DNA from 2 places in the Ruegeria sp. YKSF070 genome. Region 2 is predicted to be linked to the other one. Evidence: riboswitches for the same ligand, from Rfam matches in the RefSeq annotation. Region 2 holds a riboswitch; the other holds the start of a gene.

Region 1 (7,873 bases), on a different contig from region 2:
ATTCGGGTGGGATCGTATCGTCATCTTCGCAGGCAAAGAGATCGACTTGCGCGCCCGAGCGGCCCCAATCGGGTTTCGGCAGGCGGGTGCCTGTCTCGGGTAAATATGCGCCGGGCGTTGTGCACCAGCGCCGCCATTCCCAATAGACGCCGGGCGGCAGATCGGTGCCAAAGCCAATCGCGCGCCCCGGCAGATAGCCTAAGGTCTTGACCAGCAGGGGCGCATGACCAAACCAGAACAGCCGCGCCAGCGCCTGATAGGGCCAGGGGTGGTCCGAGTGATGCACCAGCCCGGAACAGACGCAGATCATGCGCGCGATGGGCTCGATCCCCGGTTGCAGTGGCCCCAGCATGGCGCCAACCGAATGGCCGATCACCCAGAGCGGCAGATCGGGAAACCGGCGCTGCATTTCGGCATAGGCGGCGGGCATGTCAAGGAGCGCCCAGTCGGACATGGTGGCGGTCGAGGCCGCAAGCGGCCCCCTCGTCGAATGGCCGAAATCGCGATAATCATAGGTCAGGCAGGCCATGCCCCGCTCGGCCGCCAGCCAGGTGGCGAAATGCTGGTAATACTCACGCGGCACCCCGGTGGCGCTGTTGATCACAATCGCAACTCGGGGCGTGCCCACCGGCAGATAGAGCCGCCCCGACAGCTGCGCCGATCCGGACGTAAAATGAAAATCCTCGACCCCGACAGATGTCTGCATATCCAGCATTGCGACCTCCAGAATTACTAGACCGATTGGTCTATTTCTCATGTCTGGACCAATCGGTCCAGAGCTGTCAATATCCTCGGCACATGACCCAACGTCCACTTCCGACCAAAGATCGCCTGATCCGCACCGCCGCCCAGCTGTTCCAGCGCCGGGGGTATCATGGCGTTGGATTGTCCGAACTGCTGGCCGAGGCAGAGGCGCCCAAGGGCTCGCTCTATCACCACTTTCCCAATGGGAAATCCGACCTGGCACTGGCCTCGGCCACCTGGGCCTCGGACGAGATGCTGCGGCTGATCGCGGCCTCGTTCGAACCGGCCGACAGTTTCCATGACGGGATGCAGGTGCTGTGCGGCAAGGTCGCGAAGCTCTTTGACAAGTCAGGCCAATGGGATGGCTGCCCGATCTCGTCGACCCTGTTCGAAGGCCCGGACAACGCCGCGTTTCGCGCCCATGCCCGCCACCTGTTCGAAGGCTGGATTACCGAGGGCGCGCATCATGCCAGACGCTTTGGGCTAACCGATCCGCAAAAGATCGCCGAGACCATGTTCATCCTGCTGCAAGGCGGCTGGATGCTGGCCCGCGCCCGGCAATCCTCGGACGTGCTGCGCCGTTTGCCCGAGATGCTGCCGCGCGCGGATTAGAGCCTGTTGGTGTTGAACGTGTCGCAGCTTGCGACCCGGCCACTTTTATAGCCGCGATCGAACCAGGATGCCCGCTGCGCCGACGTGCCGTGCGTAAAGGTATGCGGTTGCGGCACCCGGCCCGCCTGCCGTTGCAGCCGGTCGTCGCCGATCATCCGGGCGGCGTTCAGCGCTTCATCCAGATCGCCGCGTTCCATCAGGCCCTGGACCGAGCGCGCCCAGACACCCGACAGGCAATCGGCCTGCAATTCCAGCCGCACGGTCAGCGCGTTGGCCTCGACCTGCGAGGATTGCCGGCGGGCCTGATCCACCTGACCGAGAATGCCCAACTGGTTCTGCACGTGATGGCCCACTTCGTGTGCGATTACATAGGCGGCGGCGAAATCGCCACCCGCCTGCAACCGCCGCGCCAGCGTGGCAAAGAAATCGGTGTCGAGATAGGCCTTTTGATCGGCGGGGCAGTAGAATGGTCCGGTCGCGCCTGAGGCGCCGCCACAGGGGCTGGACGTCACCTGAGAGAACAGCACCAGCGTCGGCGGGATGTAGTCACGGCCCAGTTGGTCGCGGAACACGGTGCCCCAGACATCCTCGGTCGTGGCCAATACGCGCGAGACGAATTCGCCCGCCTGCCGCTCTTCGGCGGTCAGTTCCTTGGGTGTGCTCTGGCTCGGGCCCGGCCGTTCGGTCAGGAACGGGGTGACGTCGATGCCGGTGAAAGCGCCGATAACCAAGAGCAGCAGAACCCCGCCGATACCCAGCCCGCGCCCGCCGATGGCCATGCCACCGCCACGTCGCCCGCGACGATCCTCGACATGCCTGCTGCCGCGTACTCCTCTCAACCGCATGCCGACACCCTTCTTCAGCCTGACTACTCGATACCGATACTAGCATCCCGCCGCATGGGGAAAAACACGGCACGAACACCCGGCTTGACTCCGGCCCGCAACACCCGCTACCGCTAAGGCGATGGTTCTCGGTGACACATGCGCCGGGATGAAAAGGGAACACGGTGCGGCCCCCTGGCGACAGAGGACCAATGCCGAGACTGCCCCCGCAACTGTAAGCGGTGAGCGATGCCGAAATGCCACTGGCCCCCGGGCCGGGAAGGCCGGCAAAGCCTGGACCCGCAAGTCAGGAGACCTGCCATCGCAACCGTAACTCGAACCCGGGCGGGGTGTCCGGACGGGATGCCTTGGCCCTGGTCGGCCGGTCCCCGACACCCTGTTCCACCGCGCGGAGGGCGCAGGATGATCTGGACTACAAGAACGCATGAATTTGCCGCAACGCTCTGTCGCCGAACCGGCAGGCCTTGCCCGGCGCTGTCGGCATTGGCCGAGAACCTCGCCCGCGCGCTGCGTCAGGCTGAACCGATGACCGATGCAGGTTTCGCGATAGAGGGGCATTGCGAGATGCCCCCGTGTGGAGCAGGTTGCATGGCCCGCTACGCCGCCTCGCACAGCCGGATCCGCGTGTTCTGCGGCGTCGACGAAGACACCGCCCTGTCGCATCTGAATCGCTTTGCCGATGCGCTGATGGCGCCCGACGGAGCGGGATTTGCCGCCGGGCCGGGCCCGGTACCATGCGCCATGGCCGAGGCCCGGCCCCGCTGCGTCCACTCTGCTGCGCCAGCGCAAGCAACGGCCTGAAGGATCAGTCCCGGATAGCACGCCCAGCCAGCGCCCAGTCCATCTGGGCGTCGGTTTCCACCGCGCAGGGGCGGACCGACCGCAAATGCGCAAGCGCCGCCTTGGGCTCTTCGCCCGTCTCGATCATCAGGCGCAACGCCGCCATGCCCGACCGGCCACAGCCACCCTTGCAATGGATCAATACGCGCCCGCCGCCGTGCAGAGCATGCCGGGCCGATTTGCTGATCGCCTTCCATTTGATCTCGGCATCACGGCCAGGCACTCCGAAATCATCGACCGGCAGATGAGCCCAGCGGCAGGCGCGACTCTGGATATCAGCACCAAAATTGCGCGCACCGTGCTGCAGCATCTCGACCTCGGTCGTCATCGAGATCACCAGCCCGGGCGCCCAGGACCCGATCAGATCGACATCGCCGGAATAATCGCCCGACCGTCCCGGCAACTGGCAGATCGCCAATGTGCCGCCGCCGACTTGCAGCGCATAGAGAACCAGCTGCGCCATCTGCGGTATCCCTTCCCGACCGACCATTGCCACGGGGCGTGGCGATCCTGACCCCAAGGGTAGAATGGCCTTTAACGCGGCGTTATCGCAAGACAAGATACCCGTGAACAGATCAAACAGCGCCGCGACGCGGGTCAGCGGTTGTCTATATACACGCGAATCTGATCCCGGGTCACGCCCTGAGCGCCGATCAGATGTGCCACCGGAATGCCGTTGATCGGGACCATGGTCCCGGTCTCGTCATCAAGCTCTTGCACGCTGACCCGTGTCTCTCCAACGGAGCCGGGACGCAGCAGCAAAGCTTCGCCCTTCAGGGTCAGGACATCTCGTGCCGTATCGAAATCGGTGATCGTGACAACGTCATAGCCATCCGCAACGCCGCTATAATTCTCGATCACCACCTGGTCGGCCCCACCCCCGGTGGTGACCAGGTCCCCCTCATCCACGACCAGGGTATCGCGCCCGACGCCACCCTTGACGGTGTCCGCCGTACCCAGGTCGCCGCGATCGTCCACCGAAACGATGAAGTCGTCGCCCTGCTGTCCGTTAATCAGATTAGAGCCGAAATTGTCGGATATCGCATCGTCGCCCGCGCCACTTGCAATCGTGTAATCGTCCCGAACGGCGTTACCTCCAACGGGAAGGGACTCGACGGAACAGATTCGTATACCCCTGTACCCGTCTGCATCAACCTCGAGACAGGGGAACGCACCCGCCATTTCCAACCCAATCCTGTTCCACCCCTGAAACAATCACACAGGCGGTGGACCTTCGCCCCTCTGCCCAGTACCGTCTGCAGAACCAGAATCCAGCCCCGACGAAAGCAGCCAATGTCCGACGCCTCTCCGACCCCCTATCAGGTGCTGGCCCGCAAGTACCGGCCCGAAACCTTTGCCGATCTGGTCGGGCAGGATTCGATGGTGCGGACGCTTAAAAATGCCTTTGCCGCCGACCGGATCGCGCAAGCGTTCATCATGACCGGCATCCGGGGCACCGGCAAGACGACCACCGCGAGGATCATCGCCAAGGGAATGAACTGTATTGGCCCGGATGGAAATGGCGGGCCGACCACCGAACCTTGCGGGACATGCGAGCATTGCGTGGCCATCATGGAAGGCCGCCATGTCGATGTGATGGAGATGGACGCCGCCAGCCGCACCGGCGTGAACGACATCCGCGAGATCATCGACAGCGTGCGCTATCGCGCCGCCAGCGCGCGTTACAAGATCTATATCATCGACGAGGTTCACATGCTGTCGACCAGCGCCTTCAACGCGCTGCTCAAGACGCTGGAGGAGCCGCCGGCGCATGTGAAATTCATCTTTGCCACGACCGAGATCCGCAAGGTGCCGGTGACAGTGCTGAGCCGCTGCCAGCGGTTTGACCTGCGCCGGATTGAGCCCGAGGACATGATCGCGCTGATGCGCCGGATCGCCGATGCCGAGGGGGCGCAGATCGCCGAAGACGCGCTGGCGCTGATCGTGCGCGCCGCGGAAGGGTCGGCGCGAGATGCGACCTCTCTCCTGGACCAGGCGATCAGCCATGGCGCGGGCGAGACCAGCGCCGAGCAGGTTCGGGCGATGCTGGGACTGGCCGACCGGGGACGGGTGCTGGACCTGATGGACATGATCCTGCGCGGCGATGCGGGCGCGGCACTGACCGAGCTTGGCGCTCAATATGCCGAAGGCGCCGACCCGATGGCAGTGCTGCGCGATCTGGCCGAGATCACCCATTGGGTGTCGGTGGTCAAGATCACGCCCGATGCCGCCGAGGATCCGACCGTTTCGCCCGACGAGCGGGCGCGCGGCCAGCAGATGGCGGATGCGCTGCCGATGCGAGTGCTGACCCGGATGTGGCAGATGCTGCTGAAAGCGCTGGAAGAGGTTGCAGCCGCTCCCAATGCGATGATGGCCGCCGAGATGGCGGTGATCCGGCTGACCCATGTGGCCGATCTGCCCAGCCCCGAAGAGCTGATCAAACGGTTGCAGGACGCGCCACCGCCGCCGAACCCCGGCGGCGGGGTGCGCGGCGGTCAGGGCGCGCCCTCCGCCAACGGGGTGAGCGCCAGCTATGTACCCGCCCCGCGCAGCGGTGGCGGCGGGCCTGTTGCGGCGCTGGCGCAGGATGCGCAAACGGCATTGGCGCGGTTTCCCACATTCGAGCATGTGGTCGAACTGATCCGCGCCAATCGCGACGGCAAGCTGTTGGCGGATATCGAGATGGACCTGCGATTGGTCAGCTATCAGCCGGGCCGGATCGAGTTTCAACCCACCGAGCGCGCCCCCACCGATCTGGCGCAGCGGCTGGGCAGTGCGCTGCAACGCTGGACCGGCAATCGCTGGGCGGTGAGCGTGGTGGCGCAGGGCGGCGACAAGACCATCGACGAGGTGCGCAACGCCGAGAAATACGCGCTGGAGGAGAAGGCCCGCGAACATCCGCTGGTGCAGGCGGTGCTGGCACAGTTTCCCAAGGCGCGGATCACCCATATCGAGACCCCCGAACAGCGCGCTGCCAAGGTGGTGACCGAGGCGCTGCCCGAGGTCGAGGATGAATGGGATCCGTTCGAGGACAGCTGAGCGCCGCCTCTCGAACGCGGAGCGCCGAGAATTTTCGACGAAAATTCTCGGCGCGTCCGTGGCGATCGTCGACGCGCTTCAGACGAGCTTCTTCTGCATGGTGATCGAGGTGGGCCGATCGTAACCGGGATGTGCGGTCTCTCCGGTCTGGACAAAACCAAGCCGAGTAAAGGCGGCGTGGTTCTCCACCAGTTCCACCCGAGTTTCCAGCTCGACAACCGGCAGGCCCAGCGCGCGGGCGCGGGTCTCGGCCTGAGCCACCAGTCGGCGGGCCAGCCCTTGCCCTCGTAATTCAGCGTCCACCGCAAGCTTGCCGAGATAGAGCCGCCCGGGTTTGACCGTCAGGAACACCACCGCCAGCGGGGGTGTTCCCAGTGCCCAGATTTCGTGCCGCGCCGCATGATCCGCGACTGTTTCTTCAGTCAGACGATGCATTGACGAGGGCGGGTCGATCCGGCCATCCATGAAGGCAAAGCTGTCACGGATCAGGGACAGGACCACGCCAATCTGCGGGCTGTCCGGTGCGACCCGGTAGGGAGCGAGGTTCACAGCGAAGCCTCCGGGCGGAAATCCTCGGGGATGCTGTCGCGCCCTTCCAGTACCAGATCGGCCATGACCTGGGCCACTTTGGGCGCCATGCCGAAGCCGATCTTGAACCCGCCATTGGCGATGAACTGGCCGGGATAGAGCGGATGCGCCCCCAGCATCGGCGCGCGCGAGCGCGAGCGGGGGCGCACGCCCGCCCAGCGCTCGATCACCTCGGCCCCGTGCAATAGCGGCACCGCCTGCATTGCGCGGTCCAGAACCGTGTCCAGTGCCGCATCGGTGCCGTTCGGGTCATCGTAATCGCGTTCCGAGGTGGAGCCGATTGCCAGCGTGCCATCCGCGTGGGGCACGATATGCACCGTATCGGCAAAAAGCTGCGGCGCCTGTCGCCCGGCATCGAAGCGCACCAGCGCCGCCTGGCCCTTGACCCCACTGCCCACGATGCGACCCCACCCGCGGTTCAACTCTTCCAGCCCGGCGATGCCGGTGGCGTGAATCACCCGCCCCCGGTCGGGCGCCTCGATCAGCACCTCGACTCCGCGCACCGCCAGCGCCGCGACCAGCGCGGCACAGGCGCGACGTGGATGCATGCGGGCGCTGAGCGTATCCTGCACCACCAGCCCAGTGGGTGAAGGCGGGCACCAGCCGCCCATCTCGCCAACCGGGCAGACCCGCCATTCGGCCCGCCCCTGCCACAGGGTACGGGCGTTTACCGCCCGTTCCTGTGCCAACGCCACGGCACGATCATCCGACAGCGGCTGGATGCGCCCGGTGCGGCCATAGCCGGGCGACACGCCGCCCGCCGCCTCTACTCCAGCCCAGAACCCTTCGGCCATCATCAGGCTGTCAAACTGGAACGCTTTCTTGGCATTCCAGTTCTCCGGCACATGCGGGGCCAGCGCGCCGACCAAGCCGCCCGACGACCCTGCCCCCGGCCCGAACGGGTCGACCACCTGCACCCGCGCCCCGCGCAAGACGCATGCCCATGCGATGGAAAGGCCGAAGATCCCCGCGCCGCGTATCGTCACATCGGCCATTGCCATCGCCCGTCCCTTTCGCCAGTGTCGCGCCGATTTCGTAGGGGATATTCGCATGGTTGACCAGCAAGCGAAACTCAGCTGGACCGAGGACCGGATACCGGTCTCGGACCGGTTCGACGATCCCTATTTCTCGCTTGAAAACGGTCTGGCCGAGACGCGGCATGTGTTTCTGGCGGGCAACAGCCTGCCAGAGCGGTTCAGACCGGG
Region 2 (7,873 bases):
ACAGCTGGGCGATGGGCGAGCGGCTGCTGGGTGCCGTTGCCGCGCAGGCGGCTGGCGCCGATATCGTGGTAGCCGAAGGGTCGATGGGCCTGTTCGACGGTGTCGCCAAACCCGGCGAGACCGGCCACGGTTCGAGCGCCGAGACCGCGCTCAGGATGGGCTGGCCGGTGGTGCTGGTCCTCGATGTGGGTGGACAGGCGCAATCGGCGGCGGCCACGGCGCTGGGATTCCGGATGTACAATCCCGACCTGCCCTTTGCCGGGGTGATCCTGAACCGCTGTGCCAGCCCCCGGCACGAGCGGCTGACCCGGCTGGGCATGGAGCGCGCGGGCCTGCCGGTGCTGGGCGTGCTGCCCCGGCGTGGCGACCTGACCCTGCCCGAGCGGCATCTGGGCCTCATTCAGGCGGTGGAACATCCCGACCTGGAGGCCGCCATCGCGGGCTATGCCGCATTCCTGCGCGAACATGTCGACCTGGACTCGATCCGGGCCGCCGCCTCTTCAAGCCCTGCAGGGCTTTCCTCGGCACCGCTGCCGCCGCCCCCGGCCCAGCGCATCGCGCTGGCGCGGGATGCAGCGTTTTCCTTCACCTATCCGCATCTCCTGGAAGGCTGGCGCGCGGGTGGCGCCGAGATCCTGCCGTTTTCACCGCTGGCCGACGAGGCCCCCGCGCCCGATGCCGATCTGGTCTGGCTGCCCGGCGGCTATCCCGAACTGCATGCGGGCACACTCGCCGCCGCCAATACCTTTCGCGCGGGGCTGAGACGACATGCCGAAACCCGGCCCGTGCATGGCGAATGCGGCGGCTACATGGCATTGGGTGAGGCGCTGATCGACAAGGACGGCACCCGCCACCGGATGGCGGGTCTGTTGGGCCTCGTCACCTCGTATGACAAGCGCAAGTTCAACCTGGGCTATCGCCGGGCCGAATTGCTGGGGCCCCTGCCCGGCTATGGTACCGGTGCCACCCTGCGCGGGCACGAGTTCCACTATTCCTCGATCCTGGAACAGCCCGACGCGCCGCTGGCCCGTGTTTTCGATGCCGAAGGCGTCGAGGGGCCGCAAACCGGGTCCGTGCGCGGGAATGTCACCGGCACCTTCTTTCACCTGATCGCAGAGGCGGGATCATGAGCGGTTTTGTCTCCTTCGTCGGCTCGGGGCCGGGCGACCCGGACCTGTTGACGCTGAAAGCTGTGGACCGGCTGGGCAAGGCAGACGCGGTGCTGTTCGACGATCTGTCGAGCGGTCCGATCCTGACCCATGCGCGCGCGGATGCCGATCTGGTGGGGGTGGGCAAGCGGGCGGGCCGCGCCTCGCCCAAGCAGGACCATGTGAGCCGCCTGCTGGTGGATTATGCGCAGACCGGCGCCCACGTCGTGCGGCTGAAATCCGGCGATGGCGGTCTCTTTGGCCGGCTGGAGGAGGAACTGGTCGCGCTGCGCGCGGCCGGGATCGGATACGAGATCATCCCCGGCATCCCCTCGGCGGTGGCGGCGGCGGCGGCGGCGGGCATCCCGCTGACCCGACGGCTGACCGCGCGGCGGGTGCAATTCGTCACCGGCCATGACGTCAGCGGGCAATTGCCCCCCGACCTGAACCTGCCCGCACTCGCGGATGCTCAGGCCACCACGGTCGTGTTCATGGGCAAGCGCACCTTTCCGTTGCTGCTCGACGCGCTCGAAGCGCATGGCCTGCCGCGTACGACGCCTGCGTTGATGGCCGAAAGCGTCTCGACCCCTGAACAGCGCCTGACACGCGCCACCATGGGCGAACTGGCCGAGCGGCTGGCAGAGGAGGTGGGCACCGCCCCTGCCCTGATCCTTTATGGTCCGCTGGCGGAGTTCGGCGATGGTTGAGCTACTCCTGATCGGAATCGGCACTGGCAATCCCGACCATGTCACCCGCGAAGGCATCGCCGCCATTCGCGCCGCCGATCTGATCCTGATCCCGCGCAAGGGGGCGGGGAAATCCGATCTGGCCGGGCTGCGCGAGCGCATCATCACTGACGCCACCGACACCCCGCCGCAGATCGCCTATTTCGACATCCCCGCGCGCCGGGCTGACGACGGGTATCTGAAGGGCGTCGACGACTGGCACGATGCAATCGCCCTGCGCTGGCAGGCGGCGATGGAGGACCACCCCGGCGCGGCGCGGGTGGCGTTGCTGATCTGGGGAGACCCGTCGCTTTATGACAGTTCGCTGCGAATCGCGGCACGGCTCGATCCGCAACCCAAGGTGCGGGTGATTCCCGGCATCACGGCGCTTCAGGCCCTGACGGCGGCACATGGCATTCCGATCAACGAATTAGGCGCACCGTTTCTGGTCACAACCGGGCGGCGCCTGCGCGACGAAGGCTGGCCCCCCGCCGTGGATACCGCGGCCGTGATGCTGGACGGCGAATGCTCGTTCCAGGCCTTGGATATGTCCGATTACCACATCTGGTGGGGCGCCTATGTGGGTATGGAGGAACAGATTCTGGTGGCGGGTCCATTGGCCGCGGTGGCGGGAGAAATCGTCGAAACCCGTGCCCGCGCGCGGGCCGATCATGGCTGGATCATGGATATCTATCTTTTGAAAAAGCGCGGAAACTGACCGGAAAGGTCGCAAATGACGATTGCGCCGGGCGCGCGTTCGCGGCTAAATGGAGGGGTCTGGTCCTGCCGGAGCAATCCGGATGCTAAGAGGGAATTTGGTGCGACCGCCCGCCGGTTCAAGCCAAAGCCGCCCCCGCGACTGTAAGCGGTGAGCCGCTGTTCAACCAGCCACTCCCGGGTTCGCTCCGGGGGGAAGGCGAACAGAGGCACCGACCCGCGAGCCAGGAGACCTGCCAGACAGGTAATGAAACACCGGCCGTCGGGTGCGGCGGCAAGGAGGAAATGACATGACGACCAAAACTCTCAAGGCATCGGCCACCGGTTCCGCGATCCTTCCGGCCCTGTTCGCCGTAATCCTGGGCCTGGGCATCGTGACCCTGGCGGGCCATGTGCAGGCATCCGCACTGCATGACGCCGCCCACGACGTGCGCCACGCAACCGGCTTTCCCTGCCACTGAACCATGTTCAGTCGCATTCTGACCAGCGCGTTGTTCGCTGGCGCTGCAGCAGGGCTGATTGCCGCCTTGCTGCAGTTTCTGTTCGTGCAGCCCGTGTTGCTGCATGCCGAGTTGTATGAATCCGGCGAACTGGTTCATTTCGGCGCCGAGGCGGTAAGTGCCCAGCCCGACCTGCCCGGTATGTTCGCCGATCCGATGCGCGATGCGCTCACGGTCGTTTTTGCGATGCTGACCTATACCGGCTATGCAGTTGTCATGGTTGCCCTGATGTCGGTGGCCGAGGGGATGGGCCATGCGGTGACCGCGCGCGCCGGTCTGCTTTGGGGGCTGGCCGGGTTCATCACCTTTCACTTCGCGCCCGGCCTGTCGCTGGCGCCCGAGGTGCCCGGTGTGTCCTATACAGATATCACCGCCCGCCAGATCTGGTGGACCGCGACCGTAGCCGCGGCAGGCATCGCCATGTGGCTGATCGCCTTCGGTGGCAACCTGATGGCCTATGGCGCCGCCGCGCTGCTGTTGATGGCGCCGCATCTGATCGGCGCGCCCGAGCCTGACAGCTTTGCCGGCCCGGTCCCCACCGAGCTGGGCGCGCTGTTTGCCGCCCGCGCCTTTGGTGTCGGGATGGCGGCCTGGGTGCTGCTGGGTGGCTTCGCGGGTTACTTCTGGCAGACCGAGAGCAAGCGCGCCGAAGCGCACGCCTGATCCGCCAGCCCATATGCCCCGCCGGACCCATCCGGCGGGGTTTTTCTTTGCTAGGAGACTGATATGTCCCGCTCTCTCGCTCTGTTCGCCATCGGCCTTGTCTTTGGTGGCGGTGCCGGTTTCGTAACCGCGGCGGCCTATGGCGTTACCTTTGACGGTCATGATCATGGCGACACGGCCCAGCATGGCGCCCATGACGTGGCGCAAGGCGGCCACGACCACGCCCAGGCCACCCATCTGCCCGCTGGCCCCGACGCACCCGGTGTGTCCGTAGCACTGACCCGTGATCCGATGTCGGGTTGGAACCTGCATGTAAGCCCGCAGAATTTCCGCTTTGCCCCCGAAAATGCCTCGGCCAGTGACGTGCCGGGCGAAGGCCATGCTCATGTTTATGTCAACGGCGTGAAACTGGCCCGGCTCTATGGCGAATGGATGCATATCCCCGACCTGCCCAAAGGCCCGGTCGAGGTGAAGGTCTCGCTGAACGCCAACAGCCACAGCCCGCTGATGGTCGATGGCACCCCGGTCGAGGCCGTGGTCACGGTTCAGGTGGAATAGGCCGGAATCCGCGCCAGCAGGCATTCCCGCAACCGTCCGCAGGGACGGGCATCGGAAATCCAGCCTCCGGGGCTATCCAGATAGACACGGCAGGTGGCGGCGATATCGTCGGCATCCGCCACCACGTCGAGATCCGAGAACACATAGCTGGCCCGCCCCGGCCCCTGAAGGGCCAGCGCCACCGGGGTGGCGCAGGCGCCGAAACAGGCATGCTCCACCAGCTCCACCCTCCCGCTCAGCCCGGCGCGCGCCAGCGCCTCGGCCACGGCGGCACGCTCGGCCCCTTGGTCACGGTCCCGGTCGTCCTGACAGCTGGAGCAAAGGGAAAGGCGCATGTCGCTCATGGTGTCTCCTTGATCGGTGCCGCAGATGTGGCGCATCGGGTCCACCGAGGCAAGCTCAACGCGTCATTTGCGCGGCCTCAACCCGCAGCGCATCCAGCACGCCGGCGACCGAGGGCGACAGGCTGGCGGATTTGCGCATCGACACACCCACCGGCCCGATCGGGATCGGCACCGGCCAGTCGACCCGCGCCAGCGCCCCCGCGCTGATATCGTGGCGCGGCACATGCGCGGGCATCACCGCCAGCATGTCCGACCCCAGCAACAGACCCCGGTTGGCCAGGTAAGAGACCGATTCCACCGCATAGGGTGGCGCGCCGCCGCCCAGATCGACAAAGACCTGATCCAGCTGGCGGCGCAACGTGGTTTCCGCCGGTGGCAGGATCCAGGGGTATTCCATCAGGTCGGTCAGCACGGGCGCTGCGTGGCGATGCACCGGATGGTCGCTCCGGGCGACACAGATCACCTCTTCGTCGAACAGCCGTTCCTGCACGATCTCGGCCCGGTGCCGGTGCATCGGCAAGCGCCCGACCACCAGATCGACATCGCCCGAGCGCAGCGCCGGCATCAGCACCTCGTTGGTGCCCTCGACCAGTTTCACCACCAGCCCCGGCTTGTCGGTCAGAAGCCGGGTCAGCACGCGGGGCAGAAACTCGGCCGAGGCGGCCAGCAGCGTACCCACCACCACGCGCCCGCCATTGCCCTCGTTCAGATCGTCAAGCTCTTGGGCGGCATGGGAAATCTGCGCCAGGATCAGCTTGCCATGCCGGATCAGGGCCGCCCCGAACACGGTGGGCACCATGCCGCGATTGGTGCGGTCGAACAGCTGCACGTCGAAATCCAGCTCCAGATCCTTGATCAGCTTTGTTGCGGCGGGTTGGGACATGTTCAGCGCCTGCGCCGCGTGCAGGATCGAATGCCGCTCGCCCACGGCGACCAGCAGGCGCAGCTGTTTCAGCTTGAGCCGGGTCAATACACGCTCGACGATGCGGATCTGGGTGCGGTTCATGGGTTTCGCGATATCACGAAGCGTGGCTATCGGTCAAAGCGATAGCCGGATCGCCGCGCCGCGCTGTCGCAGCGCCGCCAGCAGGCTGAGCGCGGTCAGCGCCGAGGAACGTGGATTGCTCGGCAGCGGCAACCCCTCGATCTGAAACCGGAACCGGCCAAAAGCGCCTTCGGCCGCGATCTCGTGGATATTGGCGGTAGCGCCCGGATCGGCGATCAGCTCGGCCCGGGTGGCGTCCAGCCCGGCCCCGGCAAGCGCCACGGCGGCGGCCACATTGGCATTCTTGGGATAGGCTTGCGCCGCCGCGCGCGCGGTGCCGGTGAAATGGGTGGCGGGTGCGGTTAGCGCGTCCAGATCCAGCACCTTCTCGGCGCGGCTGCCGCGCCAACCCTGCGGCGGTTTGCGCCCGGTATAGGTGACCTGCAAGCCCGTGCCCATCGCCGCCGCCGCCAACGCGTCCAGCGCCCCGATCGCGCCCGAGGCCAGGCAGAGTCGCGTGCCACCGGCGCGGGCGGCAGCCTCCAACTCGGCACAAAAGACCGCATCGGCCAATGCACCGACCGAGACGGTCAGCACCTCGACCCCCGCGCCCAGCGCCGCCACCCCATGGGCGCGCAACCCGGAATGCCCTGCGCAATCGACCAGCAGATCAGGCCGCCCGGGCAGGCCCTGCAAGGCTTGCGCCACCGGCACGCCCAGCGCCGCGCGCGCGGCCTGATCCCGCCCGGGACGGCAAAGCGCCCCGGTCAGCTGCACGCCGACAGGCAGATGCGCCGCCACATGGGCGGCAATGGGTCCATGCCCGATCAGTGCTATCCTCACCCTGTCCCCCTTTGGCCAACTGCCCCATAGTTTCCACATATCAGAACGATTGTGATATGCCGATTGCGGATAACAGGATGCAATTTCGCGATTTGTACCCGCCCGGTCAGGCTTGCAGGATCGTGGCACCCGCCACCGCAACCGAGACCCCCGTGACCCGATCCGCGCCCTATACCGGACAAGCGCTGCCCCGGCGCGAAGACCCCCGCCTGCTGCGGGGCGAGGGGCAGTATACGGGTGATATCCGCCTGCCGGGGGCGCTGCACCTAGCCTTTCTGCGCAGTTCCCATGCCAGCGGGCGGCTCGTTGCCTGCGATACCTCTGCCGCCCGCGCGATGCCGGGTGTGGCGGCGGTGCTGACCGCCGCCGACCTGGGCGCGCTGGGCGGACTCGAGGTCAACCCGGTGCTGCCGCTCGACCATGCCACGCCTTATCCGATTCTGGCGGATGGCGCGGTATCGGCAGTGGGCCAGCCCATCGCGGTGGTGCTGGCCGAAACGCCGGGTCAGGCGCTGGACGCGGTCGAGGAGATCTGGGCCGAGATCGACGAGACCCCCGCCCCGACCCCCGAGCTGTTGGCCATGCAACACTGGCAGAGTGGCGATGCGGCAGCGGAATTCGCCCGTGCCGCCCATGTGGTCGCGGTCCGGGTTGCGCATCCTCGCCTTGCCCCCAGCCCGATGGAGCCGCGCGCCATCGCCATTCTGCCCGACAGCAGCGGGCTGACCGTCTGGCTGTCCACCCAGACGCCGCACCGGGCGCGGGCCGATCTAGCCCGTATCCTGTCGCTCGACCCCGAGCACCTGCGGGTGATCGCCCACGACGTGGGCGGCGCCTTTGGCATGAAGGCCTCGCTTTACCCCGAAGAGGTGCTGGCGGTCTGGGCCGCGCATCATCTGGGCCGCCCGGTGCGCTGGACCGCCACCCGCAGCGAAGAGTTCCTGTCGGCCACCCATGGCCGGGGGCTGACAAGCGAAGGACAGCTTGCCATTGACGGTGACGGGCACTTTCTGGCGCTCAAGGCCCGCGTCGAGGCGCCGCTGGGCCATTGGCTGCCCAATTCAGCGCTGATCCCGGCCTGGAACGCCGCCCGCATCCTGCCCGGCCCCTATGACATCGCCGCCACCGATCTGGGTACCAGCGCCCGGCGCGCCCATACTGCGCCCACCGGCATCTATCGCGGCGCGGGCCGCCCCGAGGCCTGCGCGCTGATGGAACGTCTGGCCGATGCCGCCGCCCGTGCCACCGGCCTTGATCCCGCCGAGATCCGCCGCCGCAACCTGCACCGCTTGAACGGCCCGCGCGACCTGCCTGCGGGCCAGGTCGAGGGGGCCGATTATGCCACGGAACTCGACCATTTCCTGGCACTCGCGGATTATCCTGCCTGGCG

The links. A riboswitch is a leader RNA that binds a small molecule or an ion and turns the genes downstream of it on or off. The one in region 2 is predicted to bind cobalamin.
Region 1: it holds a riboswitch for cobalamin, as region 2 does, so the genes downstream of both, AC2FL1_RS18565 (hypothetical protein) here and AC2FL1_RS08375 (CbtB domain-containing protein) in region 2, are expected to answer to the same signal.

The regions. Positions count from the first base shown of each region.
Region 1 covers NZ_JBXWRD010000045.1:21,094-28,966, reverse strand. Annotated here, with positions in the region: gene AC2FL1_RS18580 (alpha/beta hydrolase family protein) at 1-715, opposite strand, end outside; gene AC2FL1_RS18575 (TetR/AcrR family transcriptional regulator) at 799-1,356, shown strand; gene ypfJ (KPN_02809 family neutral zinc metallopeptidase) at 1,353-2,201, opposite strand; cobalamin riboswitch at 2,307-2,518, shown strand; gene AC2FL1_RS18565 (hypothetical protein) at 2,604-3,002, shown strand; gene AC2FL1_RS18560 (protein-tyrosine phosphatase family protein) at 3,007-3,504, opposite strand; gene AC2FL1_RS18555 (hypothetical protein) at 3,639-4,223, opposite strand; gene AC2FL1_RS18550 (DNA polymerase III subunit gamma/tau) at 4,311-6,080, shown strand; gene AC2FL1_RS18545 (GNAT family N-acetyltransferase) at 6,159-6,629, opposite strand; gene AC2FL1_RS18540 (NAD(P)/FAD-dependent oxidoreductase) at 6,626-7,669, opposite strand; gene mnmC2 (tRNA (5-methylaminomethyl-2-thiouridine)(34)-methyltransferase MnmC2) at 7,719-7,873, shown strand, end outside.
Region 2 covers NZ_JBXWRD010000011.1:42,393-50,265, reverse strand. Annotated here, with positions in the region: gene AC2FL1_RS08390 (cobyrinic acid a,c-diamide synthase CobB) at 1-1,130, shown strand, start outside; gene cobA (uroporphyrinogen-III C-methyltransferase) at 1,127-1,855, shown strand; gene cobF (precorrin-6A synthase (deacetylating)) at 1,848-2,591, shown strand; cobalamin riboswitch at 2,635-2,845, shown strand; gene AC2FL1_RS08375 (CbtB domain-containing protein) at 2,881-3,051, shown strand; gene AC2FL1_RS08370 (CbtA family protein) at 3,055-3,753, shown strand; gene AC2FL1_RS08365 (hypothetical protein) at 3,817-4,311, shown strand; gene AC2FL1_RS08360 (DUF1636 family protein) at 4,299-4,655, opposite strand; gene AC2FL1_RS08355 (LysR substrate-binding domain-containing protein) at 4,711-5,661, opposite strand; gene AC2FL1_RS08350 (aspartate dehydrogenase) at 5,695-6,522, opposite strand; gene AC2FL1_RS08345 (xanthine dehydrogenase family protein molybdopterin-binding subunit) at 6,606-7,873, shown strand, end outside.